3 regions of the Pseudomonas sp. 9.3L genome follow, and region 1 is predicted to be linked to each of the others. Evidence: predicted binding sites of a transcription regulator. Region 1 holds the regulator's gene; each other region holds the start of a gene.
The links. Region 1 encodes LexA, which represses DNA repair genes until DNA is damaged. Its sites were predicted from a motif close to CTGTNTNNNNANACAG; they were not measured.

Region 1 (9,934 bases):
GATCGAAGCCGTGCGGGAGGACATGCTGGCGCCGCGCCCCATGGACCGGCTGGTGTGTGGGGACGTCGGGTTCGGCAAAACCGAAGTGGCCATGCGTGCGGCCTTCATTGCCGTGCACGGCGGCCGTCAGGTGGCCATTCTGGTACCCACGACCTTACTGGCGCAGCAGCATTACAACAGTTTCCGCGACCGCTTCGCCGACTGGCCGGTACGGGTCGAAGTGATGAGCCGCTTTAAGTCCACCAAGGAAGTGGCCGAGGCCGTGAAAGAGCTGGCCGACGGCAAGATCGATATCGTGATTGGTACCCACAAGCTGCTGCAAAGCGATGTGAAGGTGAAGAACCTGGGGCTTGTCATCATCGATGAGGAACACCGCTTTGGCGTTCGCCAGAAGGAAGCGCTCAAGGCGCTGCGCAGTGAAGTGGACATCCTTACCCTTACGGCCACGCCTATTCCCCGGACCTTGAACATGGCCATGTCCGGAATGCGCGACCTCTCCATTATCGCCACCCCACCCGCTCGGCGGCTGTCGGTGCGCACATTCGTGATGGAGCAGAACAAGAGCACGGTCAAGGAAGCGCTGCTGCGCGAGCTGCTGCGCGGCGGCCAGGTGTATTACCTGCACAACGATGTGAAAACCATCGAAAAATGCGCAGCAGACCTGGCCGAGCTGGTGCCCGAGGCACGTATCGGCATTGGCCATGGCCAGATGCGCGAGCGTGACCTTGAGCAGGTGATGAGCGACTTCTACCACAAACGCTTCAACGTGCTGATCGCCTCGACCATCATCGAAACCGGCATCGACGTACCCAGCGCTAACACCATCATCATCGAACGCGCAGACAAATTCGGCCTGGCCCAGCTTCACCAGCTTCGCGGTCGTGTAGGTCGTAGCCACCATCAGGCCTATGCCTACCTGCTTACGCCGTCACGCCAGCAAATCACGACAGACGCCGAAAAGCGTCTTGAAGCCATCGCCAATACCCAGGATCTGGGAGCAGGCTTTGTGCTGGCCACCAACGACCTTGAAATACGCGGCGCAGGCGAGCTGCTGGGTGAGGGCCAAAGCGGTCAGATTCAGGCTGTCGGCTTTACCCTGTACATGGAAATGCTTGAACGGGCCGTGAAGTCCATCCAGAAGGGTGAACAGCCCAACCTGGACAAGCCCCTGAGCGGCGGCCCTGAAATCAACCTGCGGGTGCCGGCCCTCATACCTGATGACTACCTACCAGATGTGCATGCGCGACTGATTCTGTATAAGCGCATCGCGTCGGCCACGGATGAGGAAGGCCTCAAGGATCTGCAAGTCGAAATGATCGACCGCTTTGGCTTGTTGCCCGACCCTACCAAGAACCTGGTGCGCACGACGCTGCTCAAGCTCCAGGCCGAGAAACTGGGAATCCTGAAGATCGACGGCGGCCCTCAAGGCGGGCGCATCGAGTTCGCTGCAGAAACCCCGGTAGACCCCATGGTGCTGATCAAGCTGATTCAAGGGCAGCCCAAGCGGTATAAATTCGAAGGCGCAACGCTGTTTAAATTCCAGGTGCCCATGGAGCGGCCCGAGGAGCGCTTCAATACGGTTGAAAGCCTGCTCGAGCAACTGGCCAAGGCTACCCAGCCCAATGGTTAAGCGCTGGGCCTATCCCTGTGCCGGTGCGTGCGTGCCATGTACGCCAACGTAGGCGCAGGGGTGGCACGCCCACGGCTATGGCTTGGCAGCGTTGAGTTCAGCGCGTTCGAGCCACGCAACGGGCGGATGCAGCGGCACGTGCAGCACCGTGCTGCCTTGGCCTTCGGCTACGGTGATCGGTACGTTTCCCCCGCCTCGTCCCCTCCTTCGCGCAGTAGCAGTGCGCCGTACGTGGAGCGCGACCTGGGCAGCGAGCGCCAAGCGCGCGAGCGGCTGCTGGGGCTAGGGTTTCGCACCGCTACCCGGCAAAGCAAGGCGCTGCCAGAAAGCGCGGGCGAACCTTATGAACTGCCGTCCGACAGCGCCTGGTTGCGCTTTGTGCTGCATCAACTGCCCGGCCTGCGTGAAGCGGGTTGGGAAATCGAATACGGCGATCATTTCAACTTCCACCTGGTGCCCGTGGAGGACTGGTATGCGGTCGTCGATGAAGCCGACGACCACAACTGGTTTGACCTGGAGCTGGGCATACGGGTCAACGGCGAGCGGCACAGCTTGCTGCCTATCCTGTTGAACCTGATGCGCACCCACCCTGACCTGCTCAAACCCGGCACCCTGGCCCGGCGCAAGGATGACGAACTGCTGGTGGTACCTCTGCCCCACGCGCCGCATAGCAAGGCTGTTGCCCAAGTGGCGCTACCCTACGCACGCCTCAAGCCCGTGCTTGCCGCCCTGGGAGACTTGTACCAGCACGAGGCTGGCGTAAGCCGTTTACGCGTGCCCACCCCGGACGCTCTGCGCCTCAATGCCTTGGCAGGCTTGCCCTTGCAGTGGGAAGGGGGTGAACGATTGCGCGAACTCGCCTCGCGCCTTGATGGCCTGAACACTGCGCATAGCCCGGCACCGTGCGGGCTGAACGCAGCCTTGCGTGGCTATCAGCAGGAGGGGCTGAGCTGGATGCAGAGCCTGAGGGCACTGGAAGTGGGCGGCATCCTGGCCGACGACATGGGCTTGGGCAAAACGCTACAAGCCCTGGCGCATGTGCTGACCGAAAAAAACGAGGGCCGCCTGGATCGCCCCGCAATGGTAGTGATGCCCACCAGCCTGATCCCCAACTGGCAGGATGAAGCCGCGCGCTTTGCGCCGTCGCTGCGGGTGCTTGCGCTACAGGGTGCAGGCCGCAAAAAACATTTCGAGCAACTGCATACTTATGACCTGCTGCTGACCACCTATGCCCTGCTGCCCAAAGATATCGAGCGTATCAGCGGGCTGAAGCTGCACCTGCTGATTCTGGATGAAGCTCAGTACATCAAGACCCCGAACAGCAAGGCGGCGCATGCGGCGCGGCGCTTCGAGGCCAGGCAGCGACTGTGCTTGAGCGGTACCCCGCTGGAAAACCACCTTGGCGAACTCTGGTCGCTGTTCCACTTCCTGATGCCTGGATGGCTGGGCGACAGCAAGGCGTTCAACGCCCAGTACCGGGTGCCCATCGAGCGGCATGACGACCAGGCGCGGCTTCAGCACCTGACCACGCGCATCAAGCCGTTCCTGCTGCGTCGAACCAAGGAGCAAGTGGCCACTGAGTTGCCGGCCAAGACAGACATCATCCAGTGGGTCGAGCTCAACGACGCACAGCGCGACCTCTACGAAACCGTACGACTGGCCATGGACCAGAAAGTACGCGCAGAAATCAGCCGTAAAGGCATGGCACGCAGCCAGATCATTATCCTTGAAGCACTGCTCAAGCTACGCCAAGTGTGCTGCGACCTCCGCCTGGTAGACGCCGCCCGGCCAGTGAGCAGCTCTGGCAGCTCCGGCAAATTCGACACGTTGATGGTCATGCTGGAACGGCTGATGGCCGAAGACCGCCAAGTGCTGGTGTTTTCTCAGTTCACGTCCATGCTTGAATTGATCCAGCGCGAACTCGAACACCGCGGCATGGAGTACGCCCTGCTTACCGGCGCCACGCGGGACCGCCGCGCCCCCGTGGATGACTTCCAACAAGGGCGCAAACGGATCTTTCTTATCAGCCTGAAAGCCGGTGGCGTAGGCTTGAACCTCACGGCAGCTGACACCGTCATTCACTACGACCCCTGGTGGAATCCGGCCGCCGAGCAGCAAGCCACTGACCGTGCTTATCGCATCGGCCAGCACAAGCCGGTGTTTGTGTTCAAGCTCATTACCCGAGGTACGGTAGAAGAGAAGATCGCTCAGTTGCAGCGGGAAAAAACGGCGCTCGCCGCTGGCGTACTGGATGGCGAACGTGCCGGAGACTGGCGCTGGGCGCCGGAAGACGTTGACGCGCTGCTGGAGCCCCTTCCGAACAAGCGTTAGAGGCGCAACAGTATGCAGTTACCCGGCGAGGACGTCAGCCAATACGCCTCGCACCTTGCCAATGCCCTCAAGCAAAGCGGCTTCGATCTCCGCCATGGTAATCACTGCGGTGCTCTTGCCTGCCGCCGGGTTGACCACCAGGGCCAGGCTCGCATAAGCCAGGTCGATTTCGCGAGCCAACGCGGCTTCGGGCATACCCGTCATACCCACGATGTCGCAGCCGTCGCGTTCCAACCGCGCGATTTCAGCTGCAGTCTCCAGTCGAGGCCCTTGCGTGCAAGCGTATACACCAACGTCACTGAACGCGTGACCTCTGGACACCAGCGCTGCGATCAACTGCTGACGCAGCGCCTCGCTGTAGGGGTAGCTGAAATCGATATGAGTCACTTGCTCAAGGTCTTCAGCGAAAAAGGTGTGGTCCCGCCCGCTGGTGTAATCCACTAACTGATGCGGCACACACAGGTGACCGGTACCCATGGCCGGGTGTATACCCCCCACGGCGTTGACGGCCACTACCGCCGTTGCCCCTGCCTGCTTCAACGCCCACAGGTTGGCGCGGTAATTCACCTTGTGTGGGGCCACACGATGAGGGTGGCCGTGGCGTGCAAGGAACAACACTTCCTGGCCTGCATACAGCCCTACCAGAATAGGCGCCGACGGGGCGCCATAGGGCGTTTCTACGTCTACGGCACGCTGGATCTCCAGCCCTTCGAGCTGGGTGAGGCCGGTGCCGCCAATAATCGCGTACGTGGTCAAGGTCAAGCTCCTGGTTCAAGCAGCCCGGCCTGGCGAAGCACGGTGAGTGCTTGTAGCCAGCCAGGGCGCTGACGGTAATCGGGGGTCACGAACGAACGCCTGCGCATCCGGGCCAACCGCGGCGAGGGGCTCACCCCCAACCGCTGGGCAGCGCTCAAGGCCAGCTCGGCCGCCGCACGGTCGTTGCACACCAGGCCCATGTCGCACCCCGCCACAAGCGCAGCCTCGATACGGGCCGCTGCATCACCTACCACGTGAGCGCCGGCCATCGATAGGTCATCGCTGAAGATCACGCCCTCAAAACCCATTTCGCCGCGCAGAATGCCTTGCAGCCATCGCGACGAAAACCCCGCCGGGCGCTCATCTACTGCCGGATAGATCACGTGAGCCGGCATAACGGCAGACAACTGCTGACGCAGGGCCATAAAGGGTTGCATATCCATGGCGCGCAATTGCTCGAGGCTGCGATCATCCACGGGAATGGCCACGTGAGAATCAGCCTCTGCCCAGCCATGCCCTGGAAAATGCTTGCCACAGGCTGCCATGCCTGCCTGGTCGAGCCCCTGGATAAAGGCCCCAGCCAGCGAGATCACACTATCAGCGGTAGCGCCAAACGCACGCGTGCCGATCACCGCACTACGCCCATGATTGAGGTCCAGCACCGGCGCAAAGCTCAAATCAAGCCCTGCGGCTAGTACTTCGGTTGCCATGATCCAGCCGCACGCCCAGGCCAGTGCTTGAGCCTGCGCGCCTTGCGCCACCTCACCAATACGCCCCATGGACGGCAGGCGCACGAAACCCTGACGCAGGCGCTGTACCCGACCGCCTTCCTGGTCTACGGCCAGAATGAGGTCTGGGCGCACCGCCCGAAGACTGGCGCACAGGTCCGTTACCTGACGGGGGTGTTCAATGTTGCGGGCGAATAGAATCACGCCGCCCACTTGAGGCTGGCGAAGCAGCTGACGGTCTTCGGCGGTTAGCCAGGTGCCGGCAATGTCCACCATCAGAGAGCCTTGAAGGCTGGCGCTCATGGATAATCCTTGGGTAAACGCTGGGGGCCGCTACTGTACCCAATCCATGACAAACTGTCTCGGCACTCAGACCTTGGCCGGGACCTTGGTGCGTGGACGTGGCTGGGCTGTGCTCATGGCAGGGTCTTTCAAGCCGCTATCGGCGCGCATACCGGCAGCGAGAAAGGGCACCATCAAGCGCATCACGTGTTCGATAGAGGTGTCTACGCCGAACTCGGCCTCTCCGATTGCCCTCATCGCCTTGATGCCAGACATACTAAAGGCCGCTGCGCCGAGCATGAAATGCACACGCCAGAACAGCTCCAACGCCGGGATGCGAGGCGCGGCCTGGTGAACCAGTAACATATAGCGGCGAAACACCTTGCCATACATGTCTTCGAGGTAACGCCGCAGGTGGCCCTGACTCTCGCTGAACGCAAGCCCCAGAAGCCGCATGAAAATCGACAGGTCATTGTTGCTGCGCGGCTGCACGGACATCGCCTGGTCGACCAGGATTTCAAGCAGCTCCTCAAGTCCCGCCTTGTGTTCAGGGCGCGCACTTCGGCGCTCCAGTTCACGGTCAAGGCTTGCGCAGAACGGCCCTAGAAAACGAGAAAAAACCGCTTGGATCAGAGCCTTCTTGGACCCAAAGTGGTAGTTCACCGCTGCCAGGTTTACCCCGGCTTTTCCGGTAATCAGGCGCAGGGACGTTTCGGCGAAGCCCTTCTCCGCGAACAGTTGTTCAGCGGCATCGAGGATGCGCTCTACGGTTTCCGACTGTGCCATGACTGCTCCGGGTGACAAACAAGTGTTTGAAACATACGTTTGGCTTATCTGGCTTGTCAAGCCAGCCGGGCATTTTCCAGCCATACGGCCCAAGGTTCAAGCCTGGTCAGCATCGGCATGGGGATTGCCAATCGCGGAATACTGTATATAATCCCAGTCACTGTACAAAAATCCAGAGCCAACGCCATGCAGAAACTTACGCCACGCCAGGCCGAAATACTTGCCTTCATCAAGCGCTGCCTCGACGACAACGGCTTCCCGCCTACCCGTGCAGAAATCGCTCAAAAGCTCGGCTTCAAGTCACCGAACGCCGCGGAGGAGCACCTCAAGGCCCTCGCACGTAAAGGGGCTATCGAGATGACGCCTGGGGCGTCTCGGGGCATTCGCATCCCCAGCACCGAGCCCCGTCCCGCGAATGACACCACCTTGCCTATTATCGGGCGCGTCGCTGCCGGTGCGCCCATACTCGCTGAGCAACACATCGAGGACGCCTGCAACATCAACCCCGCGTTCTTTCATCCCAAAGCAGACTACCTCCTGCGTGTCCACGGTATGAGCATGAGGGATGTTGGCATTATGGATGGCGATCTGTTGGCCGTGCACACCTGCCGCGAGGCCCGCAATGGCCAAATCGTGGTAGCGCGCATTGGTGAGGAGGTTACGGTCAAGCGCTTCAATCGCAACGGCAACAAAGTTCAGCTGCTTGCCGAAAACCCGGAATTCGCCCCTATCGAAATCGACCTGCAAACGCAGGAATTCGTGATCGAGGGGCTTAGTGTTGGCGTCATCCGCCGATAATCAGGAGGCGACATGCAGTTTTCCCCGGTAATGCCTACAAGCGTTCAGCATACTCAGCTGTCATTGTTCGAAGCGTTCATCGCCCCTTGCAACCAGGTTTTTCAACGGCCACCTGCAGACACCTGGCCAAGCCAGTGTCCAGACGTGTTTAGTGAATTAAGCCTGCGTGGCGCAACGGGAAACTGCCTGAGCCTGTTGGCACCCATGCTGCGAGAGCTGAGTGAAGGCGAACACATGCGGTGGCTTACATTGATAGCCCCGCCCAGCAGCCTGACTCAAAGCTGGCTGCGCGACGCGGGGCTTAATCGCGAACGAATTCTGTTGCTTCAACCCAAGGCCAATCAAACGCCTTTCCAACTAGCCTGCGAAGCATTGCGGCTTGGTAAAAGCCATACAGTGGTGAGCTGGGTAAATCCATTAAATGGTAACGCGCGTCAGCAGCTGATCAACGCTGCATTGGAAGGCGATGCGCAAAGCCTGAACATCCGATTGGGCTAAAGCTCAATGCAAAACTCGGGGGCCGTCCTCTTGGTCGAGTTCCCCTTCAACTAACTTGCCCGCCATTTGAACACCAACACTGAGCATAGCCTTCGCTACTTCAACATGCTGGCCTTGCAGGAACACCTTGGCGTCCTCGGAAAAATTCAGGGTGACCAACGAGCCCTCATCGTCAGCACGACGCAGCTCGATCTGGCCGTCTGGCAGTTCGACAATTTCAAGAAAAGACGTAGACATACGTGAGGGTTCTCCAGTAAAGGCCATCATTGTAACAGCCACTGAACGGATCAGCACTCACTTAGCCCTTCCCTAAACCTCATTGCGAGCGATTTGAGCGCCTGACGCCAGCGTTCCAGCTCCTCATACCCCAATACAGGTGCAGCCGGATTATCAAGGCTAATGGCCTGGATCAACGGCTGGGTCACGTCCTGTTTTGGCTTTCTCGGGGCACGTGGTGGATACCACAACTGTGCGTAAGCTTGGAGTAATGACGCCAGCCAAGTGGAGCGATGAGTGGCAAGCTCTACCAACTCACCCAGTTGAGGGTTAGGTGCCGCGGCTAATGCTTCGGCGGTTAAAAACCGCTCTGCACGCACGGCTTCCGCGTCGGGTAGGCGGTAATACCCCGCAATTTCATGACAGAGGCCCAACAAGGCACCGTAGAGGTGGAACAGCGCCGCTTCCCGGTCAGCCTGCGCAATGCCAGGCGCGTTCAAGGCCGCGCCTGCTTCACTCCGCTTCAGCGCATCCAACGCCAAGCCCGCGAAGTACAGCTTCTGATTGGTACGGGTATATAACTCATAGGCCATGATAGTCTCCGGGAAAACCGGGCCGAAGCCCGGTAGCACTCAGCGCTTGTCTTCGACTTTCCATGCCTTGCCGTCGAAGAAGGCGCGCCAACCCGTCGGCTTGCCGTCTACTTCGGTCTGCACGTACTGCTCCTTGGTTTTACGGCTATACCGTATTACCGAAAAACGGCCCTCGGGGTCTTTTACCGGAGCGTCGAACAGGAAGTGGTACTTAGGATCGATCTCGTCCTTGTGAGGCAACAGCTCCTTGACCAAGGGCGCGCGCGTCTCGCGGTTTTTGGGGAACTGGCTGGCCGCCAGGAACAACCCAGAAGCGCCATCGCGTAGTACGTAGGTATCCTCTACCTTCTCGCACTTAAGCTCCGGCATCTTGACCGCATCCATCTTGGGCGGCGCGGCCTCACCGTTTCTCAGCAATTTACGGGTATTCTTGCAGCTCGCGTTGGTACACCCAAAGAACTTGCCAAATCGGCCGGTTTTGAGCTGCATCTCGCTACCGCACTTGTCGCACTGGATGCTGGGGCCTTCATAACCCTTGATCCGGAACGTACCTTGTTCGATCTCATAGCCCACGCAGTCTGGATTATTACCGCAAATGTGAAGCTTACGGCTTTCATCGAGCAAGTACGCATCCATCGCCGTTGCGCAAATAGGGCAACGGTGCTTGTTCAGCAATACGCGCGATTCAGATTCGCCTTCATCGTCGGCTGCGATTTCATCGCCAGGGACCAGGTTGATGGTGGCCTTGCAACGCTCCTTGGGTGGCAGGCTGTAACCCGAGCAGCCTAGGAACACACCCGTGGACGCTGTCCGGATCATCATGGGGCGCCCACATTCCTTGCAGGAGATGTCGGTCAAGGTGGGCTGGTTGGCGCGCATGCCGCCGTCAGCCGCTTCTGCCACCTCCAGCTTGGCGCGGAAGTCCGTATAGAACTCGTCCAGGACGTTTTTCCAGTCGCGCTCCCCGTGAGCGACGTCATCAAGGTGCTCTTCCATGCCGGCCGTGAAGCCGTAGTCCATCAGGTTTGCAAAGCTTTCGCCCAAACGCTCGGTAACGATGTCGCCCATTTTTTCAGAGTAGAACCGACGGTTGTGAAGCGTGACGTAACCGCGGTCCTGGATAGTGGAGATGATCGCAGCGTACGTGGACGGTCGGCCGATACCGCGCTTTTCCATTTCTTTGACCAGGCTTGCTTCCGAGTAACGCGCCAGCGGTTTAGTAAAATGCTGGGTTGGGTCGAGGGCGAGCAGCTTGAGCACTTCACCTTTGGCCATCTCGGGCAAGACGTCGTCTTCGCCTGGCTTGGTGACCTGAG
Region 2 (9,934 bases), 880 kb from region 1:
TTGATCGGCTCGATGTAGGTAGCATCCGCCATGGCCGGGTCGGTCATGATGGTGGCGGGGTTGGAGTTCACCAGAATGACCCGGTAGCCCTCCTCGCGCAGCGCCTTGCACGCCTGGGCGCCGGAGTAGTCGAACTCGCACGCCTGGCCGATCACGATTGGGCCTGCGCCCAGGATAAGGATGCTTTTAATGTCTGTACGTTTTGGCATGGTGGTCACTCACATCCGCAGGTCGGTGGGCAGGCTCGCCAAGGGGCGAACCGCCTCGAACATTCAGAGGGCGCCAGGCCGCGAGTCGCTGGCCTGGCAAGCCCGGTGCTGGTATCGATCAGCGGCGCTTGGCCATTGAGTCGATGAAGCGATCGAACAAGGGCGCAACGTCCGTCGGGCCTGGGCTGGCCTCAGGGTGACCCTGGAAACTGAAAGCGTCTTTGTTGACGAGTTCGATCCCCTGCAGCGTGCCGTCGAACAGCGACTTATGGATCGGCCGCACGGTGCTCGGCAAGGTGCTCTCTTCCACCGCGAACCCGTGGTTCTGGCTGGTGATCATGACCACGCCTGTGTCCAGGTCCTGGACAGGGTGGTTGGCGCCATGATGGCCGGTTTCCATCTTCACCGTACGTGCGCCAGCGGCCAGGGCCAGCAATTGGTGACCAAGGCAAATGCCGAAGACAGGCGTATCGGTTTCGAGGACTTCCTGAATAGCCTTGATGGCGTAGTCGCAGGGCTCGGGGTCGCCGGGGCCGTTGGACAGGAACACACCGTCAGGCTTGAGGGCGAGCACTTCACTGGCGGGCGTTTGCGCCGGCACTACCGTCAGGCGGCAGCCGCGCGCCACCAGCATGCGCAGGATGTTCAGCTTCACGCCGTAGTCGTAGGCGACCACGTGGTAAGGCAGATCTTCGTCCTTCATCACCGCATGGGTGTCGGTGGCCAGGGCCCATACACCCTCGCGCCACTGATAGGACTCCTTGGTGCTCACTTCCTTGGCCAGGTCCATGCCCTTCAAGCCCGGGAACGCCCGGGCGGCGGCGATGGCGGCTTCTTCAGAGATATCTTCGCCCGCCAAAATGCAGCCGTTCTGTGCGCCTTTTTCACGCAGCAGACGAGTGAGGCGGCGAGTGTCGATCCCAGCGATGGCCACGACATTATTGGCCTTGAGGTAGTCGGACAGCGACTGCGTGTTACGCCAGTTACTGGCGACCAGCGGCAGGTCTCGAATGACCAGGCCAGCTGACCAGACGCGGTCTGCCTCGGCGTCCAGGGCAGTGGTGCCTGTGTTGCCGATGTGGGGGTAGGTCAGGGTAACGATCTGCTGGGCGTACGAGGGGTCGGTGAGTATTTCCTGATAGCCTGTCATGGCGGTGTTGAAAACCACCTCTCCAACGGTCTGGCCGTCGGCTCCGATCGCCTCACCGCGAAAGATGCTGCCGTCGGCAAGGGCGAGTATGGCTGGCTTAGTCAAGAAGACCTCCGATAAATCAAACCTGAAAGGAACCTGGGGGCGAACGCAGGCTGTAAAAAAGCGGAGAGACGTATGGACACGTCACCCCGCTCATTCACTGAATTATCTGCGCGCTTTTAGTGGACACACTAAAGCTGTAGCTTACAGAAAAGCGACATTTTGGTCCACTCCCCGCGCGCTTTAAATTTGGTATCCGGCTGCTTAGCGTTAAGGAATCATACAACCAGAAGCTTGGAGATAACGATACAACTCAAACCATGCCTTTAACTGCGTCGCGCTCCGGCAGGACGCCAAGGGTCAATCCGGCCCCGGGCCCTCACGACATTCGGATCAGCAAGCTCTTGATAATACAGATAGCTCAGTACAGTACGCCGTGCGTCGCGGCTGTTTTCTACATCTAGCGAACCGCCCCTCAATTTTGGCCAATCACCCGGCCCGACAGGCTTGATAACTCTACTATCCCAAAGCCTCGCATGGTGGCTCTCGATAGCCCGCTCGAACAGCGAAGTGTCACGCAGAGGCGCATAGCCTGGGATTTGTTCGAAGTTTTTAGTGCCCGCTTTGACACGCTCTCCGTTACGGACCATGACCCCGAAAACACCTTGCGTTTCCGTCAACTGCGCGCCAAGCGCCTTATACATTTGCGTAGCGTCCGCAATTTCAGAGGTAGCGAATTGCAGCACCGCTTCCTTATCGCTTGTGGCGTAGCGTAACGTCAGTGCGCTATGAGGCGTCTCCGAAAAAAGCCTACCTAGCAGCTTGCTCCAACTAGCCCCTTTAACGTCCCGCCTATTTACTGGCTCAGCCCCACAATAAACATAGGCATTTATTCCACCCCGTCCGAAGGGGCTAGCCAGATCAGCAGACATGAAACGCATAAGCGCAGGCAAGTAGCCACGGTAGCCATTACCTAGAAGATACAAGCCACCTTCGCGTCTTTGTCCAGTGAAGGCAGTCTCGGCCAGCTGGCCTTGCAGATAACCAAATGGCATGTAGGTGCGCGGGGTTTGAACGCGCCATAACACAGACTCGGCCATATCGACCGCTAGCAGTGCACCAGGGGGGCTGCATGTGGGCATTGAGGAGTACTCCAAATGAGGTGTACTCCATTAAAACCTTATAGCCGCCTGATCAAAAACTAGCAGAACTGCCAGGTCGCTTTGCTTGGGTAGGCCTTGCTCTTTTCGCCAGAACAAGGCAATGCACCTTGATTCTCAACACGCACATCTACTTACAAATCAGCGCAAATCAAGGACATCCTGCATGTCGTATAGCCCAGGCGCGCGGCCTTCCAGCCACAGCGCAGCGCGTACAGCACCTTTGGCGAAGGTCATGCGGCTCGAAGCCTTGTGAGTGATCTCCACACGCTCGCCTTCCGCGGCAAACAGCACCGTGTGATCACCTACCACGTCACCGGCGCGTACCGTAGCGAAGCCAATGCTCTTGCGGTCACGGGCACCGGTCTGGCCTTCCCGGCCGTACACCGCTACCTGTTCGAGGTCGCGCCCGAGCGCACTGGCAACCACTTCACCCATGCGCAGCGCGGTCCCGGAAGGGGCGTCCACCTTGTGCCGGTGGTGCGCTTCCATGATTTCGATGTCCACGTCATCACCCAGCACCCTGGCCGCCGTATCCAGCAGCTTCAAGCACAGGTTCACGCCTACGCTGAAGTTTGCGGCGAACACGATAGGGATGTCTTTCGCAGCGTCTGCCAGGCGGTCTTTTTCCTCGGGGCTGAAGCCTGTGGTACCGATGATCATGGCCTTGCCTGCTTTACGGCAGAAGGCCAGGTTTTTCAGCGTGACCGAGGGGTGGGTGAAATCGATGAGCACATCGAATTCCTCTGCCACCCGCGCCAGGTCGCCTGAGAGCGGCACACCGATCCGGCCCAGTGCGGCCAACTCCCCCGCATCCGCGCCTACCAAGGTACTGTCGGGCCGATCGATGGCCGCGGTAAGGCCCGCGCCTTGGGCTTGCTGTACCGCTTCGACCAAGGTCTTGCCCATGCGCCCGGCGGCACCCATTACAGCTATACGTCGCATTCCTGAATCCTTTTAATCGCCAGCGTCACAGATCGCCGAAGAAGCGCTTCATCCCTTCGAACCAACCGCTGGCCTTGGGCGAGTGCGTGGTATTACCTTCGAGCAGCGCACGAAACTCTTCCAGCAGCTCGCGCTGACGACGATCCAGGTTCACGGGGGTCTCTACTGCCACACGGCACAGCAAGTCACCCGGCGCACCCCCGCGAACAGGGGCTACGCCTTTGCCACGCAGGCGGAACTGCTTGCCAGTCTGGGTACCTTCCGGGATCTTCAACTTGACCCGCCCATCCAGCGTGGGCACTTCCAGCTCGCCGCCCAGCGCCGCATCGGTGAAACTGATTGGCACTTCGCAATAAAGGTTTTTACCGTCTCGCTGGAAGATCGAGTGCTCGCGCACATTGATGACTACGTACAGGTCACCGGTAGGGCCGCCTTGAGCGCCCGCCTCGCCCTCACCCGACAGGCGAATACGGTCACCGGTGTCTACCCCTGGCGGCACCTTGACGGACAAGGTTTTGAATTCTTCAACGCGGCCTTCGCCGTGGCAGGCCTCGCACGGGTCGGAAATGATCTTGCCCTGGCCATGGCAGCGCGGGCAGGTTTGCTGCACTGAGAAGAAGCCCTGCTGCATCCGTACCTGACCAATACCAGCACAGGTGGGGCAGGTTACGGGGGACGAGCCCTTCTTGGCGCCATTACCGTCGCACACCTTGCAGTTGACCAAGGTAGGCACACGAATGCTGACCGTGGTACCGCGAACAGCTTCTTCGAGGTCCAGCTCCAGGGTGTAACGCAGGTCGCTGCCACGCTGGGCACCGCCACGGCCGCCCCGGGCACCGCCGAAGAAATCGCTGAACACGTCACCGAAGATATCGGAGAAGTTGGCGCCGCCGAAGCCAGCACCGCCGCCACCCATTTGCGGGTCTACGCCAGCGTGCCCGTATTGGTCATACGCGGCCCGCTTGCTGGCGTCAGACAGCACTTCGTAGGCCTCGTTGGCTTCCTTGAAGTTTTCTTCCGCAGCCTTGTCGCCAGGGTTGCGGTCCGGGTGATGCTTCATCGCCAGGCGGCGATAGGCCTTCTTCAGGTCGGCTTCGCTTGCGCCTCGCTCTACCCCAAGTACCTCGTAATAGTCACGCTTAGCCATATGCCTCTTTCACATCCTGAATAAGTTTCGCCAATGCCCGCCGCCCAGGCTGAGCCATACAGGGCGGGCGTGCAGGCTTGGGCGAGCAGTGCCCGGTAGCCCGGCAGGCTACTGGCACCAGCCTTCCAGCTAAGGGCGCGCGCCCGCCACCAAGGCCATGCGCGCCGTACGATTAGCCAGCCGGAATACCCCGCACGCAGGGTGTTACAAATTCCTGTACTCCAGACACGCCAACGCGGGAGCCAAGGCCCCCGCGCGGTGACATGCTACCAGTCACCGCCCATAAGAAGGGGAACCGGCCGATCACAAGCAGTACTTACTTGTTGTCTTTCACTTCTTCAAACTCAGCATCGACGACATCGTCATGCTTTTTAGGCTCTTCAGCAGCAGGCTGGGCCGCCGCTTCAGGCTGGTCTGCGTCGGCGTACATCTTCTGAGCCACAGGCGCGGTGACCTTGGACAGCTCTTCGATGCGTGCTTCGATGGCTGCTTTGTCGTCGCCTTTGACTGCGGTTTCCAGTGCCGAGACCGCCGCTTCAACGGCAGTTTTCTCGTCAGCGCTCACTTTGTCACCCGCCTCGCTGATCATCTTGCGAGTGGAGTGAACCAGTGCGTCGCCCTGGTTGCGTGCAGCGGCCAGCTCTTCGAACTTGCGGTCTTCCTCGGCATTGGCCTCGGCGTCACGCACCATTTGCTGGATTTCTTCCTCGGACAAGCCGGAGTTGGCCTTGATCACGATGGACTGCTGCTTGCCAGTCGCCTTGTCCTTGGCACCTACGTGCAGGATGCCGTTGGCGTCGATGTCGAAGGTGACTTCGATCTGTGGCACACCACGTGGAGATGGCGGAATCTCGGCCAGGTCGAACTTGCCCAAGGACTTGTTCTGGCCAGCCTGCTTACGCTCACCTTGCAGCACGTGAATGGTCACAGCGCTCTGGTTGTCGTCAGCGGTCGAGAACACCTGGGATTTCTTGGTAGGAATCGTGGTGTTCTTCTCGATCAGCGCAGTCATCACGCCGCCCATGGTTTCGATACCCAGGGTGAGCGGGCTAACGTCCAGCAGCAGTACGTCTTTAACGTCACCGGCCAACACGGCGCCCTGAATGGCAGCACCCATGGCAACGGCTTCGTCAGGGTTGACGTCTTTACGTGCTTCTTTGCCGAAGAAATCGCTGACCAGCTTCTGAACCAATGGCATACGGGTTTGACCGCCTACCAGGATCACGTCGTTGATGGTCGCGGCATCGATACCGGCGTCTTTCAGTGCGATACGGCAAGGCTCGATGGTGCGCTGAACCAGGTCTTCTACCAACGATTCCAGCTTGGCGCGGGAGATCTTCACGTTCAGGTGCTTCGGCCCGGTGGCATCTGCAGTGATATACGGCAGGTTCACGTCGGTTGACTGCGAAGAAGACAGCTCGATTTTTGCTTTTTCGGCGGCTTCTTTCAGACGCTGCATGGCCAGGGGGTCGCCCTTGAGGTTCATGCCGCTTTCTTTCTTGAACTCGTCTACCAGGTAGTCGATCAAGCGAATGTCGAAGTCTTCACCACCCAGGAAGGTATCGCCATTGGTGGCCAATACTTCGAACTGGTGCTCGCCGTCTACTTCTGCGATTTCAATTACGGAGACGTCGAAGGTACCGCCGCCCAGGTCGTACACGATAACCGTGTGGTCGCCCTTGGCCTTGTCCATGCCGTACGCCAATGCCGCCGCGGTAGGCTCGTTGATGATGCGCTTGACGTCCAGGCCTGCAATACGCCCGGCGTCTTTAGTGGCCTGGCGCTGGCTGTCGTTGAAGTAGGCAGGCACGGTGATAACTGCTTCAGTCACTGCCTCGCCGAGGTAATCTTCGGCGGTTTTCTTCATCTTCTTCAGCACTTCAGCAGAGATCTGCGGCGGTGCCATTTTCTGGCCATTCACTTCTACCCACGCATCGCCGTTGTCAGCCTTGGCGATTTTGTAAGGGACCATCTTGATGTCTTTCTGAACAACGTCTTCCTCGAACTTGCGGCCGATCAGACGCTTTACGGCGTACAGGGTGTTGTGCGGGTTAGTGACCGCTTGGCGCTTGGCCGACTGACCTACCAGGATCTCGCCGTCGTTGGCGTACGCGATGATGGAAGGCGTAGTACGCGCGCCTTCTGCGTTTTCAATGACCTTGGCCTTACCGTTTTCCAGCACAGAGACGCAGGAGTTGGTTGTCCCCAGGTCAATACCGATGATTTTGCCCATGTATGAAACTCTCCGGAAACTTTGAATTTGGTTGCCGCGCCAGTGGTGGCTGTACGCGGTAGCACTCGAACGCTTGGTAACTAAATGGGGGTTGCTTTAAAGATTTCAAGCCTTTTCATTGATGGAAGGCGAAGGCGCGGCGGCCGCCTTGCTCACAACCACCATGGCCGGGCGCAGCAGGCGGCCATTGAGCTGGTAACCCTTCTGGAACACCTTCAGTACGGTGTTGGGCTCGACATCAGCGCTCTCTTGCATGGCCATCGCTTGATGGTGCTCAGCGTTGAAGGGCTCACCGTGCGGGTCTACCGTTTCGGCGCCATAACGCTGCAAGGTGTCGGAGAACATTTTCAGCGTGAGCTGCATGCCTTCACGCATGGGGCGCAGGGCTTCATCTTCGGTGCTGGACATTTCCAGGCCACGCTCAAGGCTGTCGATGATCGGCAGCAAGTCGCTGGCGAATTTTTCCAGCGCGAATTTGTGGGCCTTCTCTACATCCTGTTCAGCGCGACGGCGAATGTTCTGCACGTCGGCGGCCACGCGCAAAGACTGATCCTTGGCTGCGGCCAGTTGCTCTTCGAGCGCCTGAACCTGTGCAGCGAGGTCGTCGCCGGTGGCTTCTGGGGCCGGGGTTGCGTCCGGGTTCTGTTCGTCCAGAGTTTTGTCTTCAGCCATGAAATTCTCCTCTTGATACGTCGGCGAGCAGTCACTCGCTCATGCTTGCCGGGTATATGGGGCCGCCCGCGCCCGCTTCAAGGCATGAACCCCTGCAAATTTTAGGGAGACTGAGCGCAGCGGCCACCTCACTTGCCGACACTTGGCATTGTCAGGCGCCCCGCAAGCACTGTATAAATAACCAGACTTTTTCCACTTATGGGGATTGCGGCCATGCTGGTGCATCTGTCCGTTCACAACTACGCCATCGTCGAACACCTGGATCTCGAGCTGGAACACGGCATGAGCGTGATCACCGGTGAAACCGGGGCGGGCAAGTCCATCATGCTCGACGCGCTGGGCCTGGCGCTCGGTGATCGTGCAGACAGCGGCGTGGTGCGCCCCGGTGCAGACAAGGCCGACATCCTCGCAACCTTTGACGTAGCGGACATCCCCGACGCACGCGCCTGGCTGGGCGAGCGTGACCTCGATAAAGACCACCACTGCATCCTGCGCCGGGTGATCACCAGCGAGGGCCGCTCCCGCGCCTACATCAATGGCGCCCCCAGCCCGCTGGGGGATTTGAAAGCGCTGGGCGAGCTGCTGATCGACATCCATGGCCAGCATGAGCATCAATCCCTGCTCAAGCCCGACACTCACCGCCGCCTGCTGGATGAATTCGCGGGCGCGGCAGACCTGTCTCGCCAGGTTAACCTCGCAGCCCAGCGCTGGCGCCAAACCCGCCAGGAGATCAACCGCCTTTCCAGCACCAGCGACGAGCAGCGCGCGCGCCATCAACTCCTGAGCTATCAGCTTGAAGAGCTGGAAAACCTCGGGCTGGGTGAAAACGAGCTGGAAGAGCTGGAAGACGCACAAAAGAACCTGGCCAACGCCGAAGGCCTGTTTGCCACCAGCCGCCAAGTGGTAGAGCAGTGCTCGGAGAGCGACTCGGGGAACATTCTCGACGCCCTGGCCGCCTGCCTCAGCCGCCTCGGCGCGGTGCCCAACCCGCCCCGCGCCCTTCAGGAAGCAGCGAACATGCTCTCCAGCGCGCAGATCCAGGTAGAAGAAGCAGTAGGTGAACTCAATCGCTTCGTGGACAACTTCGAAGCAGATCCGGCTCGCCTGCAGTTGGTTGAGGAGCGGCTGGACACCATCTATACCTTGGCGCGCAAACACCGCGTGCAACCCAACGAAGTCGCTGCTTTGCAACAAAAGCTGTTCGATGAAGTAGAAGGCCTGGCGGCGTGCGATGAATCCATCGAGCGCCTTGAAGGCGAGCTGGCCTCTTTCGCACGGCACTACCAGCAGAAGGCGGGTGAGCTTAGCGCCCTGCGGGCAGAAGCGGCCAAGCGCCTCGAAGGCGCGGTGGAACAGGAAATCCACCGCCTGGGCATGCCGGGCGGCCGTTTCCGTATCGAGCTCAAGCCACATACTGGCAACGACTTGCAACCCAATGGCCTGGAAAACATAGAGCTGATGGTAAGCGCCAACCCCGGCCAGCCGATCAAGTCGCTGGCCAAAGTGGCGTCAGGCGGTGAGCTGTCCCGGATCAGCCTGGCGATTCAGGTCATTACCGCTCAAACGTCCCGCACCCCTACCCTGGTGTTCGACGAAGTGGATGTGGGCATTGGCGGCCCTACCGCCGAAATTGTTGGGCAGCTGTTGCGCAGGCTGGGCGACAACGGCCAGGTGCTCACGGTAACCCACTTGCCTCAAGTGGCCGCGCAGGGTCACCACCACCTGTTCGTCCACAAGCTACGCGGCAACGACGAAACTCGCACAGCCGTACGTAGCCTTGCCAAGGCAGAGCGTATTGAAGAAGTAGCGCGAATGCTGGGCGGTGTAGACCTCACCAAAGAATCCCTGGCTCACGCCCGCAAGATGGTGGTCAGCGCCAAGGGCTGATACTGCCGCCCTGGCTCATCTCGCGCATAGAAAACCCGCCTTGCAGCGGGATCAAGGGATATCAGAGCGGGGTTTTAGGCTTGCGGACGTACAACACCAGGTTGTGGTCCACCAAGTCAAAACCGTGCTCTGCCACGATTTCTTTCTGGCGCTTTTCGATCTCACTGTCGAAGAACTCGATCACCTCGCCTGAGTCCACGTCCACCATGTGGTCGTGGTGCCCACCGTCGGCCAGTTCAAATACCGCATGGCCGCCATCGAAGTTATGGCGAACCACCAAGCCTGCCGCCTCAAACTGCGTCAGCACCCGGTAAACAGTGGCTAAACCTACGTCTTCACCCGCTTCCATAAGGGCCTTGTACACGTCCTCAGCGCTCATATGGCGCTGCTCGGCCGAGTCAAGCATTTGCAGGATCTTGACCCGTGGAAGGGTCACCTTTAAGCCTGCTTTTCGTAATTCGTTGTTTTCAACCATGGTCAGCTTTCTCG
Region 3 (9,934 bases), 710 kb from region 1:
GTGATAAGGAAGATTCCGGTTTAGGTAAGAGCTGCGTGGATGATCAAACCATGCCCTCAGATATGCCCCAATGTAGCAATCCACTGGAAGTGGATGGATCTCCACGGTCTATGAAAAGGCAAAAATGACCTGATAAACAGCCTTTCCAACGACGCCTGAAGACTCAAAGACTCAAAGACTCTCAGGATCCCCAAAAAACATCTGCAGCCGGGAGCGCAGCCAGCGCTCACTGGGGTCGTTGTCCTGGGAGCCGCGCCAGGCCATGTGCAGCTCGAAGGTTTGGATGTCCAAGGGCAGCGGCTCGGCCCGCAAACCACCTGCTGCGGTCAACGCATCGGCCGTGTAATCGGGCACGATGGCTAGGATATCGGTGCCCGCCAGGATCGTGCCCAGGCCGTTGAATTGGGGCACTGCCAGCACCACGTGGCGCTTGCGCTTCAGCTTTTCGAGGGCGGTGTCGATGAACCCACTCAGGTCGCCTGCGTACGAAACCAGCGCATGAGGGCGTTCACAGAAGTCGTCCAGGCTCATGGCGCCTGGCATGCTGTCGGCGCGCAACAGTCGGGGCACGCTGCGCCGCAGCACCTTGCGCTTGGCGTTGGCAGGCAGTTCGCTGGTGTAGCTGACCCCTACAGAGATTTCCCCCGACGCTAGCAGCGCGGGCATCAGAATGTAATTGGCTCGGCGCACCACCAACACGATCCCTGGCGCCTCGGCTCGGAGCCGCTTGAGCAAGGGTGGCAGCAGGGCAAATTCCACGTCATCGGACAGCCCAATGCGAAACACCGCATTGCTGGTGGTAGGGTCGAACTCGGCTGCCCGGCTGACGGCCGTGGAGATGGAATCCAGCGCAGGTGAGAGCAGGGCGAAGATCTCGCTCGCGCGGGCGGTGGGCTCCATGCTGCGCCCGGTGCGCACGAACAATGGGTCGTCGAACAGGCTACGCAGCCGAGACAGCGCGGCACTGATGGCAGGCTGGCCCAGGAATAGTTTTTCGGCGGCCCGTGTCACGCTGCGCTCGTGCATCAGGGTTTCGAAGACAATCAGCAAATTCAGATCGACACGGCGAAGGTCGTTACGATTCATCTGGACCGCTCTGGCTAGGTTTTTCTGCGCTGAGATAGTACGGGTAATGCTTCCCTTGGTGCACGGCAAATATTAAATCAACGCGATAGCGATTGAAGTGGGGATCAATATTAGGCATGTTGACTATCAATTTCCCTCGGTGGTTAACCGGCTAAAGCCCGGATAACCTACGGGGTAATAGCAGTGATCTGACGAGGTTAGCGATGTCCCGCACAATCCGTTTTCACCGGTTCGGCCCTGCCGAGGTGCTCAAGTGTGAAACGCACGACGCAAGGCTGCCGGGGCCTGGCGAAGTGCAGGTGCGGGTCGCAGCCATTGGCATTTCGTGGTACGACATCCTCTGGCGGCAGAACCTTGCCCCTTCTCAAGCGCGCCTACCGGCGGGCTTTGGTCAGGAAATGGCCGGCATCGTCACGGCCGTGGGGGCTGGGGTCACCGAATTCAGCCCAGGGCAGGCAGTGGCCAGTTTTCCGGCAGCCGATGCTAACGATTACCCTGCCAGTGCAGAGTGGGTAGTAATGCCGGCCGAGGCGCTCATCCGTTACCCAAGCGTACTTACCCCGTCGCAGGCAGCCGTGCACTACACCCCTTTGCTAATTGCCTGGTTCGGGTACGTGAAGCTCGCCAATGCGCAGCCGGGCCAGGTCGCCTTGATTACCGATGCCAGTCATTGCTCAGGCCCAGCCTTTGTGCAACTGGGCAAGGCGCTGGGTGTCAAGGTCATTGCCGCTACCCGCAGCGAAGCCCAGCGCGAAGCCGTGCAGGCGCTGGGTGCCGATAAAGTGGTGGTCACGGATGACGAAGACTTGCTGATGCAGGTGAGCAAGTTTACCGATGGCAAGGGCGTGAACATGGTGTTCGACGGCCTGGGTGGCCCCCAGATGTCGTTGCTGGGGGATGTATTGGCGCCTCGGGGCAGCCTGGTGCTCTATGGCCTGCAGGGCGGTAACCAAACGCCATTCCCGGCGTGTGCGGCCTTCCAGAAGAATATTCAGTTTCACGTTCACTGCCTGGGCAATTTTACAGGCAAGCCTGAACTGGGCATCACGCAGGACCAAGAGGCTGTACGCCAGGCCCTCACCCAAATCAATCAATTGACGGCCGACCGCGTATTGTCGCCCCAGGCGATCCGGGCGTTCCCGTTCGACCAGTTCGTGGAAGCCCACCGTTACATGGACGCTTGCCCTTGCTGCGAACGGGCAGTGCTGGAAATAGCAGATCCAGAGATCAGCTAAAAGCGAAGTAGCGTCGCTTAAAAATACTGGTCATCCATACAGTTATGGGGTACAAATGTGCCCCATGGACACCTTACCCCTAACCACTCGCCCTTACCCCAGCCCTGCGCGCCTTGCTTACGCGGGGTACCAGGCGTGAGCGCGACTGTCGTCAGCCTCGACGCCCTCTTAGTGGGGCGGCAGGTATGGAAGGGCCGCAGTGGCCCTGAGCATGCTCACGACCGTCCTGTCCAACCCACAGGCCATACGCAACTGGACCACCTCTTGCCTACCGGGGGCTGGCCGCCCTCAGCCTTGAGTGAAATTCTGCTGCCCGCTCAAGGGTGTGGCGAACTGAGGTTGCTTTGGCCTACGTTGGCCCGGCTCACTGCTGCCGCTCAGCGCGTAGTGCTGGTAGCGCCTCCCTATATTCCCTACCCACAGGCGTGGCAGGCCGCCGGCGTAGACCTAACCTGGCTCACCCTTGTTCAGGCCCAAGGCGCTGATGCGTTATGGGCCGCCGAGCAATGCCTGCGTTCTGGCAGCTGTGCAGCGGTAGTGTGCTGGCCCTGCCTTGAGGGCAAGGGCACGGGGGACGACCGCGCGCTGCGCCGGCTGCAGGTGGCCGCCGAGGCAGGCCAGGCCCTCGGGTTCGTGATTCGCCCCCATAACGCCGCGTTGAACCCGTCACCCGCCGCACTGCGCATTGCGGTCAGTGTCGAGCCCAGCGGGTGGCGCGTCCTCAAGTGCCGTGGTGGGCAGATTTCAGGCCGCCTCGTGGCTTCACCGGCGTTCGCCTGAGGTTGCCATGCTTTGGGCCTGCATCCTCTTCCCGCGCTTGGCCATGGACATTGCCCTCAGGCAGCAAGCCGACCCACTGGCCCCCTTGGCACTGGTGACGGGCCCGGCCCAGCGACGAGTCTTGCACGCGGTCAACCCCGCAGCCAGGGCACAAGGTCTGCGCCCAGGGCAAAGCCTGAGCGCGGCCCATGCCTTGAGTCACACCCTCATTACCCTTGACTATGACCCAACTGCCCTTGAGCACGCCGAGCGCTTATTGGCGGCCTGGGCGTATGGGTACAGTTCGCAGGTGAGCCTGCACTATCCGCGGGCGTTACTGCTAGAGGTTGCTTCGGGGATGGGCCTGTTCGGCCCGTGGCCCAGGTTCGAGGCACGTTTGCGTGAAGAGCTGGCCGCTCTAGGGTTTGCCCACCGCATCGTATTGGCGCCCAACCCGGTAGCGGCACGGATGCTCGCCAATGCCCACGATGGCCTGGCCCTGGCCACGAAGGCGCAGCTGCAGGGCGCCATTGCGCGTTTACCGGTCGACCGCATTGGGCTGGCGCGCGAGCAGGCAACGGCATTGATGCGCATGGGGCTGCGCGATGTTGGGCAGTTGTTGCGCCTGGAGCGCGCTGCCCTGGCGAGGCGGTTTCCGGCGCACGTGCTCGCACAGCTCGACGCACTGCAAGGCTTGCGCCCTCAAGCCCTTGAGTTTTTCACGCCGCCTGAGCGCTTCGACAGCCGCATCGAGCTCAATTTCGATGTGGAATCCACCCAGGCATTGCTGTTCCCCTTGCGCCGCCTTATTGCAGACCTCGGGGTGTACCTCACCGGGCGTGATGGCGGCGTGCAGCAATTTGTGGTGCACCTCGAACACGCCGAGGGTGACGACACGCAGGTGCCGGTAGGCTTGCTGAGCCCGGAGCGCGACCCGGCGCTGCTGTTCGAGCTGGCCCGTGGGCGGCTTGAACCGGTGCAGGTTGAACGGCCGGTACGCAACCTGCGGTTGCTGGCGGAGCAATTGCCGGCCTACACGCCTACCGTTCAAGGGCTGTTCGATGCCAGGGCCGGGGCGGGGCAGGGCTGGGAACAGGTGCGAGAACGGCTGCGTGCCCGCCTGGGCGATGAGGCCGTCAGTAGCCTCAGTTATCAGGCGGACCACCGCCCTGAATGTGCCTGGGCTCTTGCCGAGCACCCTGCCAGCGGCCAGGTACTCGGCACGCTGGCGCCGCGCCCAGGGTGGCTGTTGCCTCGCCCCGAAGCGCTGCCCTCCGGCGGCTGGGTGTGCCTGGCGGGGCCAGAGCGTATTGAAAGCGGGTGGTGGGACGGCGGGGACGTGCGCCGTGATTACCTGCGGGTGCAGATGCCGTGTGGGCGCCAGGCGTGGGTGTACCGGGCAGTGGGGGATGAGCGCTACTGGCTGCAGGGGTGGTTCGGGTGAGCACCTACGCTGAATTGCACTGTGTTTCCAACTTCAGCTTTCAACGCGGTGCGTCCAGTGCCCAAGAGCTGTTTACGCGCGCCAAGCGGTTGGGGTATGAGGCCTTGGCCATCACCGACGAGTGCACGCTGGCAGGCATCGTCCGCGCGTGGCAGGCAGCCAAGGCCTGCGGTATGCCCCTGATCGTGGGCAGCGAGGTACAGGTCAGCAACGGTGTTCGCGTGGTGCTGCTGGTACGTGACCTCGGTGGCTATCAGTCGCTTTGCCAGCTCATTACGCTGGCGCGGCGCCGCGCCAAAAAGGGCAGTTACCAACTGTTTGCAGAGGATTTTCAGGCCCTTGACCTGTCGGGCCTGCTGGCGCTATGGCTGCCGTCAGAGGGGGCAGCCCCTCAGCAGGGTGAGTGGCTGGCGCGGCTGTTCGAGCGCCGTGTATGGCTGGCGATCGAGCTTCACCGTGGCCCTGACGACGCCCGGCGCCTGGCGCATCTGCAAGCCCTGGGCGCCCAACTGGGCATCTCATGCCTGGCCAGTGGCGACGTGCACATGCATGCCCGTGGCCGGCGCGCGTTGCAGGACACCTTAACGGCGGTGCGTCATCACCTTACCGTGGCGCAGGCGGGCCCCTGGTTGTTCGCCAATGGAGAGCGCCACCTGCGCAGCCTTGAACAGCTTGCTGAGCTTTACCCCCCTCATTTATTAGCTGAAACCTTGAAGGTGGCCGCGCATTGCACCTTTGACCTGGGGCAGTTGCGCTACCACTATCCGCGTGAAGTCGTGCCTGCGGGGCAAACCCCTGACACCTGGCTGCGGCACCTTAGCCTGCAGGGTGCCGCGCAGCGCTGGCGCACGGGTGTACCCCCAGCGGTGGTCACCCAGATGGAGCACGAACTGCAAGTCATCGGCGAACTGGGGTATGCGTCCTATTTCCTCACCGTGCACGACATCGTGGACTTCGCTCGGCGCCAAGGCATTCTGTGCCAGGGGAGGGGGTCAGCTGCCAACTCGGCCATCTGCTACGCACTAGGGATTACCTCCATCGACCCGGCCCGCGCCAGCCTGTTGTTCGAGCGGTTTATCTCAAGGGAGCGTAACGAACCGCCTGATATCGACGTAGATTTCGAGCATGAGCGGCGCGAAGAGGTGATTCAGTACGTATTCACACGGTACGGGCGTCACCGCGCGGCGCTGACGGCTGTTGCCAGTACCTACCGCGCCACCGGTGCGATCCGCGACGTGGCCAAGGCCCTTGGGCTACCGGTAGACCAAATCAATACGCTCGCCGCCTGCGTGGGGCGGTACAGCGACGAACTGCCGCCCCCGCAACGGCTGGCCGAGGCGGGCTTCGACCCGGCAAGCCCGGTGCTGCGCCGGGTAATGGTGCTTACGGGTGAACTTGTCGGCTTTCCGCGGCGCCTGTCCCAGCACCCTGGTGGCTTCGTCATTTCCGAGCACCCCTTGCAAACCCTGGTGCCGGTTGAGAACGCCACCATGGCAGACCGCACGGTTATCCAGTGGGACAAAGATGACCTGGACGCCGTGGGCCTGCTGAAGGTCGATATCCTGGCGCTGGGCATGCTCAGCGCTATCCGCCGCTGCTTCGACTTGATAAAGGCTTATAGGGGTGAGGTGATGACCCTGGCCGGGATACCCCCTGAATGCCAGGCCACCTACGCCATGATCGGCCGGGCCGATACCGTGGGTGTGTTCCAGATCGAGTCACGGGCGCAGATGGCCATGTTGCCTCGGCTCAAGCCCCGTAACTTCTACGATCTGGTGATCGAGGTGGCTATTGTGCGGCCGGGGCCAATCCAGGGCGACATGGTGCACCCTTACCTGCGCCGACGTAATCAGGAAGAGGCGGCGACCTATCCTTCGCCTGCGCTCCAAGCCGTGTTCGAACGCACCTTGGGTATTCCCCTGTTTCAAGAGCAGGTCATGCAGCTTGCCATCGTCGCGGCCGATTACACGCCAGGGGAGGCTGACCAACTGCGCCGCTCAATGGCAGCCTGGAAACGCCAGGGTGGCCTGGGGCCGCATCAGGAGCGACTGCGTCAAGGCATGATGAAAAACGGCTACAGCGAAGCCTTTGCCTTGCGTATTTTCGAGCAGATCAAAGGCTTCGGCAGCTATGGATTTCCAGAGTCCCACGCCGCCAGCTTTGCCCTGCTTACCTATGCCAGCAGTTGGCTGAAATGCCATGAACCGGCCGCCTTTGCCTGCGCGTTGATAAACAGTTGGCCCATGGGTTTCTATAGCCCGGACCAGATCCTTCAGGACGCTCGGCGTCATGATATCGAGGTGCGCCCGGTGGATGTACGCCATAGCACGTGGGACTGCTCGCTAGAGCCCGGCGAGACGGCCCAGCCCGCGCTCAGGCTGGGCCTGCGGATGGTGCGGGGGTTCGTCGAGTCAGCTGCACACCGGCTGTGCCGTACACGCGCCGATCGGCCGTTCACCAGCGTGGAGGATGTCGTGGTGCGGGCTGAGCTGGACCAGCGCGCCAGGGCCTTACTGGCCGACGCGGGCGCGCTGCAAGGGTTGTCTGGGCACCGTTATCGCGCCCGCTGGGACGTGGCCAGCGTAGAGCGGCAGCTACCCTTGTTCGCCGGAGTCGAGGCATTACCCGAGCGGGAGGCAAGCTTGCCGGTGCCCACGGTCGGCGAGGACATGCAGGCCGATTACGCCGTATTAGGCACCACGCTGGGTGCTCACCCCTTAGCCCTGCTGCGTCGTGCGCTGGGTAAGTGGCGCTGCCGGCATTCACGCGACCTGGCTAGCCTTGCCCACGGCCGGGCAGTGGCGGTCACCGGCCTGGTCATCAGTCGTCAGCGACCGGGCACCGCCAGTGGGGTCACGTTCGTGACCTTGGAAGATGAGTTCGGCATGGTCAACGTGATCGTCTGGCGCAGCCTTGCCGAGCGTCAGCGCGCCGTATTGGTCGGTGCGCGCCTGTTGCAGGTGCGTGGGCGCTGGGAGCGGCAGGGGGAGGTGTGCCACCTGATCGCCCACCAGTTGCTGGACATGACAGCCCTGCTGTCCGGGCTTGACGTACGCAGCCGGGACTTTCACTAAGGCGCCACGCGCATCGCAGTCCGGCGCGCCTGGTAGTGATTCGGCCACCGGCAACCTGTAGCCTTATGTGCTGTCACAGAGGGTTGGCACAGCACAGTGGAGTAACAGTGGACATCAAAGGCGTCATTTTCGATTCGGACGGTACCCTGGTAGACAGCGAACGCATCGCGGCCGGCCTGCTATGGGAAATGCTTATCCAGCGTGACATCACCCTTTCTCGGGAAGAGGTGTTACAGCGTTTTCGCGGCGTGCAATTTGCCGTCTTTACCGAGCGTCTTGCACACGCATACCCCTGGCTGGAGCCCGAACCGTTCATGGCTCAGTTCCGTCAAGACAGCCTTGGCCTGTTTGCCCGGAGCATGGCACCTATGCCCGGCGCGTTGGCATTTGTGCAGGCATTGGCGTTGCCTAAATGCGTGGCCTCCAACGGCCCTCGCGCGAAGATCGAAACCTGCCTGGGCGCGGCAGGGCTACTGCCTTATTTCACGGGCCATATCGTCAGCGCTTATGAAGTAAAGGCCTGGAAACCGGCCCCAGGGCTGATACTCGAAGCCGCCCGTGTGCTAGGGCTGGCGCCTCAACAGTGCCTGTTGATCGAAGACAGCCATGCAGGTGTCGAGGCCGGGCTTGCTGCGGGCGCATGGGTAGCAGGGTATGGCGATGAAGACTTCGGCGCCTATAGCCAGGAGGCCCGCTTTCACCTCACGCCGCACTACGATGACGTAGCGCGGTTGCTCAAGGCGGCCTAGCTCAGTTTCTTGCGGTTGCGTCGTTCGTAATGGTCGAGCAGGGGTTGGGTGCTAACCCCATGGACCATGATGCTCAGTGCAATCACCGTAAGGGTGAGGCTGATACAGGTTTGAGCCATGTCTTTGGGCAGGCCATGTTGCAGGGCGTAGCACAGGTAATAGATCGAGCCGATGCCGCGTATGCCGAACCACCCTAGCAGCGCCCGCTGGTGCCCGGTCAACAACGCCCGCCCGCCGCCAAACGCCCACACGGCCAGTGGGCGTATTACACAGAACAGCACCGCCCCAAGCCCGACCCCGCGCCAGTCCCAGTGGCCCCAGACTATAGCGCCTAACAGGGTAATGAGCAGCACCTCCATGGAGCGCTCCACCAAGCTACCGAATACCATCATGTCGCTCATCATCACGCCTGCCGCCACTTGAGGTGGGGCCAGTTTGCTCACTTCGCCCGCCAGGGCCTGGTCTGGAGACAGCTCGCGATGCCCAAGCTTGGGCTGCGTCAAGTGCTCGGACGGTACCTCGGAGCCGGTAGAGCGGACCTCTGCCTGGCGCAAGCCCAGGCCCGCCGCGAAGACTGCAAGGAAGCCGTATCCCCCTAGCGTCACGGCGAGCGCATAGGCCAGTGCGATCAATGCCAGTGCCAGGAAGTCATTGGGTGACAAGGTGCTGTCCTGGTGACGAACCCGCAGGAAGATCATCACATTGCCTACCAGCCGGCCTAGGCCATAGCCAACGAGCAACCCGGCTGCAACACCCCATAGCACATCCTTGATAACCCAATGCGAAACCCATTGGCTGTCGATGCCGCCGTGCTCAATGAGCAGCAGGGCAAAAATCACGAAGGGGAACGCGGTACCGTCATTGAGGCCAGCTTCGCCTGATAAACCAAAGCGCACACGGTCGAAGTCCTGAGCGCTGTTGACTTGCACCATGCTTGCTAATACCGGATCGGTAGGCGCCAGCATGGCCCCTACCAACATCGCCACCCCCCAGTCCAAGCCCAGCGCGTAATGGGTCACCGCTGCCACCCCCAGAATCGACGCGATCATCACTGGCCCGGCCAGCAGGTACGCGCAACGCCAGGCACTGCGACCAAAGGTAAGCCTCAACTTGATGCCGGTGCCGAACAACGAAAACAGCACGGCCGCCTCGGTCAAACGCTCCAACCAGTGGCTAGATTCAGCAATATCGATATCTACTAACGCTAGCCCGGCAGGGCCAAAACCAAGGCCCAAAAGCAGGCAGACCGCCGATGTAGTAACAGGCAGCCAGCGCAGATACGCGGAAGCGAGGGCGAGCAGGAGCAAGATCGCCCCAAAAATTGCAATTGCGGTAATAAAACTCATCAGTGCTCAATCGTTACGACATGTTGATTTGTGACTGCACCCGGCCAGGTTAGTTGACCTTGATTGCAGACGTCTGCCTTAGATCGAGGCTCGCAGCCGCCGTCGCGTCATGACGAATGGCGGTATACAAGTGTGTTCCGCAGCCGCGCAGTATAGAATTGCGCTTTTCGATTCTGGCTGGCGGGCGATTGCTGGCACTGGCTCACTACACACAGGCAGGTTTTGAATTTGGAACAGCTAA

Region 2: the regulator LexA is predicted to act here: its motif matches at 7,728-7,743, upstream of recN (DNA repair protein RecN).
Region 3: the regulator LexA is predicted to act here: its motif matches at 2,348-2,363, upstream of imuA (translesion DNA synthesis-associated protein ImuA).

The regions. Positions count from the first base shown of each region.
Region 1 covers NZ_JBZUBK010000001.1:1,591,550-1,601,483, reverse strand. Annotated here, with positions in the region: gene mfd (transcription-repair coupling factor) at 1-1,630, shown strand, start outside; gene AC4LE2_RS07290 (DEAD/DEAH box helicase) at 1,667-3,961, shown strand; gene AC4LE2_RS07285 (S-methyl-5'-thioinosine phosphorylase) at 3,980-4,717, opposite strand; gene nagZ (beta-N-acetylhexosaminidase) at 4,720-5,748, opposite strand; gene AC4LE2_RS07275 (TetR/AcrR family transcriptional regulator) at 5,815-6,513, opposite strand; gene lexA (transcriptional repressor LexA) at 6,700-7,311, shown strand; gene sulA (SOS-induced cell division inhibitor SulA) at 7,324-7,809, shown strand; gene AC4LE2_RS07260 (hypothetical protein) at 7,813-8,046, opposite strand; gene AC4LE2_RS07255 (DUF6586 family protein) at 8,097-8,618, opposite strand; gene topA (type I DNA topoisomerase) at 8,658-9,934, opposite strand, start outside.
Region 2 covers NZ_JBZUBK010000001.1:713,345-723,278, reverse strand. Annotated here, with positions in the region: gene carB (carbamoyl-phosphate synthase large subunit) at 1-209, opposite strand, end outside; gene carA (glutamine-hydrolyzing carbamoyl-phosphate synthase small subunit) at 328-1,464, opposite strand; gene AC4LE2_RS03240 (RHS repeat-associated core domain-containing protein) at 1,728-2,501, opposite strand; gene dapB (4-hydroxy-tetrahydrodipicolinate reductase) at 2,703-3,506, opposite strand; gene dnaJ (molecular chaperone DnaJ) at 3,532-4,653, opposite strand; gene dnaK (molecular chaperone DnaK) at 4,970-6,886, opposite strand; gene grpE (nucleotide exchange factor GrpE) at 6,992-7,558, opposite strand; gene recN (DNA repair protein RecN) at 7,772-9,445, shown strand; gene fur (ferric iron uptake transcriptional regulator) at 9,507-9,920, opposite strand.
Region 3 covers NZ_JBZUBK010000001.1:2,300,635-2,310,568, reverse strand. Annotated here, with positions in the region: gene AC4LE2_RS10565 (LysR family transcriptional regulator) at 172-1,086, opposite strand; gene AC4LE2_RS10560 (zinc-dependent alcohol dehydrogenase family protein) at 1,290-2,321, shown strand; gene imuA (translesion DNA synthesis-associated protein ImuA) at 2,457-3,101, shown strand; gene AC4LE2_RS10550 (Y-family DNA polymerase) at 3,109-4,524, shown strand; gene AC4LE2_RS10545 (error-prone DNA polymerase) at 4,521-7,598, shown strand; gene AC4LE2_RS10540 (HAD family hydrolase) at 7,706-8,347, shown strand; gene AC4LE2_RS10535 (cation:proton antiporter) at 8,344-9,693, opposite strand; gene AC4LE2_RS10530 (ATPase domain-containing protein) at 9,922-9,934, shown strand, end outside.